Regions from separate parts of the Paucibacter sp. B51 genome, predicted to be linked through region 1. Evidence: riboswitches for the same ligand, from Rfam matches in the RefSeq annotation. Region 1 holds a riboswitch; the other holds the start of a gene.

Region 1 (2,379 bases):
GATGAAGTTCAAGCAAGGCGGCGGCAACGGAGGCCACAACGGCTTGAAGGACATGCAGGCCCAGCTCGGCTCGGCCAATTTCTGGCGCCTGCGCCTGGGCATCGGCCACCCCGGCCACAAGGGTGAAGTGGCCGCCTATGTGCTGCGCAAGCCGCCCCTGTCGGAGCGCGAGGCGGTGCAGGATTGCATCGACAAATCCCTGGCCACCGTCGAGCTGATGCTGGCGGGCCAGATGGACAAGGCCCTGGCCAAGATCCACGCCAAGCCGCCGCGGCCCAAACCGCCCAAGCCGGCAGCCCTGGCCGCCAAGCCCGAAGGCAGCCCCGGTCAGCCCACCACCCCAGCCGCCCCCACCGAAAGCTGAGCCCATGCACCACCGCACCCTGCCCCGCCCCGTCCTGGTTTTGAATGGCGCGGCCTGGGCTGCGGTGCTGGCCGTGCCCCTGCTGGGTCTACCCCCTGCCGCACAAGCCCAGACGGAGACGCGCAGCGCCCAGGTCTACCGCTGCGGACCACAGGGCCGCGATCTGCGCGACTCGCCCTGCCCCGAAGGCAGCGCGCAAGCGCCCAAGACCATCGCCTTTGACCAGCCGAGCGACGCCGACCGGCGCGCCGCCCAAGCCCTGGCCAGAGACGATGCGCGTCGCGCCCGCGAGATGGAAGCTCGTCGCCTGAAAGAAGAATCGGAAGCGCTGCGTCGAGCGCCCGGCTCGGTGGCCATCCATGGCCGCGGCCTGCCTGCCTCGGCGCCTGCGCAGACCCAGCCCGCGCAAGCCGCTCATCCCAAACCGCCCAAAGCACCCAAGGCGCCCAAACCCTTGAAGCCCCTGACGCCGGCAGACACGAAAGCAAAAGCGCCGCCTGCGCCCGCATCCATCGGCGCCCAGCCCGGCCGGGCCGCCTCGGCCGCAAGCTAGAATCCAGCCCGTTGGTGCTCGTGCAGGCATTGCGTCTTGCACAGTTAAACGGGAATCAGGAAGGCGCGCTGCCACGCTCGCAAGCAAGCCCAACCTGAGCTGTCCCCGCAACGGTAAGTGAACGAAGCCCTGGCCGCACGCCTCATCGCGACAGCCGCCAGCGCGCTTCAAGCGCTGTCCTCGGTCCACTGAAACCCCCGGGTTTTGGGAAGGACACAGCTGCTGAGGTTCACCAGCCCGGATACCGGCCAACAACGTGGTGCGCCGCGTCCCCTGCCCTTCTACGGGCGGGTGCTGCAGCACATCGTTCCACAGGCGCTCAGCGGGTGAGCTGGTGCCTGGCAGTTCTGCTTGCTGTTTCTTTTGCTCATGACCTCTTCCGTCCGGCCCTTGGCCCGCACTCAGGCGCGCGCGTTCCTGCCCGCCGCACCTTCGTCCTTTGCTGTTCGCGCCCAAGCCTTGCCCTTCACCTTGGCCCTGCTTGCCATGGCCATTCAGGGCCAGGCCCAGGCACAGGGTCCTGGCCCCAACAAGCTCGATTCGGTGGTGGTCACCGCCACCCGCTCGCCCATTCGCTTGAGCGAAGTCCTGACCGACCTGACCGTGCTGACCCGTGCCGACATCGAGCGCCAAGCCTTTGGCGGCTTGGCCGATCTGCTGCGCAACAGCGGCTGCGTGGAGATGGTCCGCAACGGCGGCCCCGGCACCACGACATCGCTCTTCCTGCGTGGCGCTGACACCCGCCACACGGTGGTTCTGGTGGACGGCGTGCGTGTCGATTCGCAAGCCAGCGGCGGCACGGCCTGGCAAGGCATCCCGCTGTCGCAAATCGAACGCGTGGAAGTGCTCAAAGGCCCAGCCAGCGCCATCTACGGCTCCGACGCAGTCGGCGGCGTGGTGCAGATCTTCACCCGCAAGGGCGGCCCGCGCCTGCAGGCCGAGCTGGGCGCCGGTCTGGGCAATCTGGGCACTCGCAAGCTCGACGCCGGCCTCACCGGCAGCTCGGGCCTGCTGGACTTCGCCCTCAGCGCCGCGGCCGAGCGCAGTGACGGCTTCAACAGCACCATCGACTCGCCCAGCAGCTTCAGCTACATCGCCGACCGTGATGGCTGGAAGAACCACAACCTCAAGGGCCGAATCGGCCTGCAGCTGAACACGGCCCACCGGCTTGAGGCCCTCGCTCTGAGCAGCCACTCCGATGCCCAATACGATGGATCGAAAAGTTCGCCAGACAATGACGACCACAGCATCCAGGACACCCGCGTGGCCCAGCTGAGCTGGAGTGCGCAATGGTTGCCGGCGCTGCAGACCCAGCTGAGCCTGGCTGAATCGACCGAGAAGTACGAGACCCAACCCTCGGTATACCTGACCGAAACCCAGCTGCGCAATATCAGCCTCAATGGCAGCTACCAGATCGCCAAAGGCCAGCAACTCAACTTCATCCTGGAGCGCCGCGAGGACC
Region 2 (2,379 bases), on a different contig from region 1:
TGGGCGCGTCCTCGGCCCAGCCGGCCGCGCGCAGCTCGGCCGTGAGCTGGCCCAGCAAGGTGATGGACAGAAAGATGCACAAGGTGCAGCGGTGCGCGGCCAGGGCCGCCAGGTCCTCGCCCGCCGGCATGGGCGTGCGCCCCGCCACGCGGGTGAAGATCACCGTCTGCGTCAGCTCCGGCAGGGTGAAGGTCTCCACGGCCGCCGCGGCCGAGGCCATGGCCGAAGACACGCCCGGCACCACGCGCAGCGGCACGCCCGCCGCATCGAGCGGCTGCACCAGCTCCATCAGCGCGCCGTAGAGCGCCGGATCGCCGGTCTGCAGACGCAGCACCGTCTCATGGCGCGCGGCGCGCTCGATCAGCCAAGCCGACATCTGATCCAGCGTCATGCCTTTGGAATCAGCAATCTCGCAGCCCGGCGGCGCCCAGCGCGTGGCTGCCTCGTCGACCAGGGAGCCGGCAAACAGGATGGCGCCGGCGCGCTCGATCAAGCCCCGGCCCTTGACGGTGATCAGGTCCGGGTCACCTGGGCCGGCGCCGACAAACCAGACCGTGCCGGGCTCGGCTCGCGCCTCGCTCATGCCCGGCCTGGCTGCGGTGCAAAGCACTGGGCCGCCAGCGGCAGGCGGCGCAGCGGGCCATCGGCACGCAGCAGCCACAGCGTGCCCAGCGTCACCAGAGGCTCCAGCAGCACGACCGGCGCGTAGGCGAGCGCAAAGCGCGCCCACTCGGCCAGGCTGGTCTCGCCCTGGCCCATGGCCAGCCAGAAACCCACCATGGCAATCACGCCGCCGTAGTAGGCGCTGTCCAGCTGCAGCAAGGTCTTGACCGTGACCGGCCGCTCGCCGTGGACCAGGCGCCGGGCCAGGCCGTAATGCACCGCCATCAGCGGCAGCATCAGCGACAGCGAGTTCACCGCCAGATGCACGAGATCCTGCGGCTCGAACACCAGGCCTTGCAGCAGCAGGCCCAGGGGCAAGCCCAAAAGCGTGGGCACAAAGCCGAAGCTCAGGTAGAGCGGCATGGCGCCGAGGAAATGCAGCTCCGACGGGCCCGCCTTCATGTGAAAGGCCTGCATGAAGAGCGAGAAGAACAGCGCCGCCAGCAAGGTGCGCAGCAAGAGCGCGGGCTGCTTGAACAGCGGCGGTAGATGCGCCAGCACCAGCGGCGCGGCCACGGCGGCGGCCAGGGTCAGTTTGGCGGGGGCGATGAGCCCGGGTTCGATGTGCATGGTGGCAGCTCCGATGGGAGTGGAATGAAGGGGCGGTGGAACACAGCGCAGCCAAGAGCGGGCCGCGCAGGGGCAGGCCACGCGCAGGCCTCGGCCAGAGCCGGGCGCACGCGTCAGCGGGAAAACAGTTCTCGGGGGCGGGGTGAGATGCGGGGTCAGCGGCGCGGCGCCTGGCGCAATCGGCCATGCAGCAGCCTCAGCCGGCCGCTGCGGCGCAAACGCGCGAGCGAATCAGCACAAGGGCAAAGCGGCACAACGGCCCGACGAGCGACAACCCGAAGCTCAGACCCGATCAGGGCCTAGGAGGGAGAGGAATCCATGGATAGAGACACCGAAACAGCGCGATCGCCCGCTTCCCCGCAGGTTTTCGCCACATGGTGCGGCAGCCCAAGGGCTACGGCGCACCGCTTCGTTGGCCGGTATCCGGGCTGGTGAAATCGAGTCCATCGCCTTCCCAGATGCAGACAACAACATCCAGTGGCTTGAGATGAACCCTGAGGCCGGCTTGGCGCAAGGCCAGGCCGCTTCGTTCACGCACCGTTGCGGGGGCAGCTCAGTCAGGCAAGGTCCGAAGGGACGGCTTGCATCTACTGATTCCCGTTTAACTGCAGGACTTTTGGGAGTCCCACGAGCACCAACAGGGCGCCATCCTAGCGCAAAACCCCCGGGGCCAACAAGCGCTGTGCGAACTGCGGGTTAGGCAGGAACCGCCGCAACAAGGCCCGCAGCGCAGCGCCCTTGCAGCCGCAGGGCCCGAGCCCCCGGCCCTAGAATGCCGGCATGAACTCCTCGACACTTTGGTTTCGATCATTGCCGGCCGCCCTGGCTCTGCTGAGCGGCCTGCTTTGCGCCCCGGCCCAGGCCGCCGATCCGGCGCCAGCCAAGCCCGCCCCAGCGCCTGAAGCCCCTGCGGCCGCAGCTGCCGACGGCGTGGCCGATGCGCGCGTGACCGTCACCGTGATCGAGGATGACAGCACCCGCATCGAAGAGACCCGGGTGCGCGGCCAGACCCAGAAGGTCACGGTCCAGTCCAAGAACAGCAAGCTACCGAGCTACGAAATCATCATGGGCGATGGCAGCCGCGACCTGTCGGCCGGCCCGGGCTCCACGCGCGGCGCCGCCGGCAAGCGCGTCTGGAACGTTTTC

The links. A riboswitch is a leader RNA that binds a small molecule or an ion and turns the genes downstream of it on or off. The one in region 1 is predicted to bind cobalamin.
Region 2: another riboswitch for cobalamin. It lies ahead of OOB33_RS21190 (energy-coupling factor ABC transporter permease); the one in region 1 lies ahead of OOB33_RS08625 (TonB-dependent receptor plug domain-containing protein).

Annotation. Positions count from the first base shown of each region.
Region 1 covers NZ_JAPIVN010000001.1:2,026,526-2,028,904, reverse strand. The annotation lists gene pth (aminoacyl-tRNA hydrolase) at 1-364, shown strand, start outside; gene OOB33_RS08630 (hypothetical protein) at 369-917, shown strand; cobalamin riboswitch at 913-1,184, shown strand; gene OOB33_RS08625 (TonB-dependent receptor plug domain-containing protein) at 1,287-2,379, shown strand, end outside.
Region 2 covers NZ_JAPIVN010000002.1:41,020-43,398, forward strand. The annotation lists gene cobM (precorrin-4 C(11)-methyltransferase) at 1-583, opposite strand, end outside; gene OOB33_RS21190 (energy-coupling factor ABC transporter permease) at 580-1,233, opposite strand; cobalamin riboswitch at 1,631-1,887, opposite strand; gene OOB33_RS21195 (hypothetical protein) at 2,014-2,379, shown strand, end outside.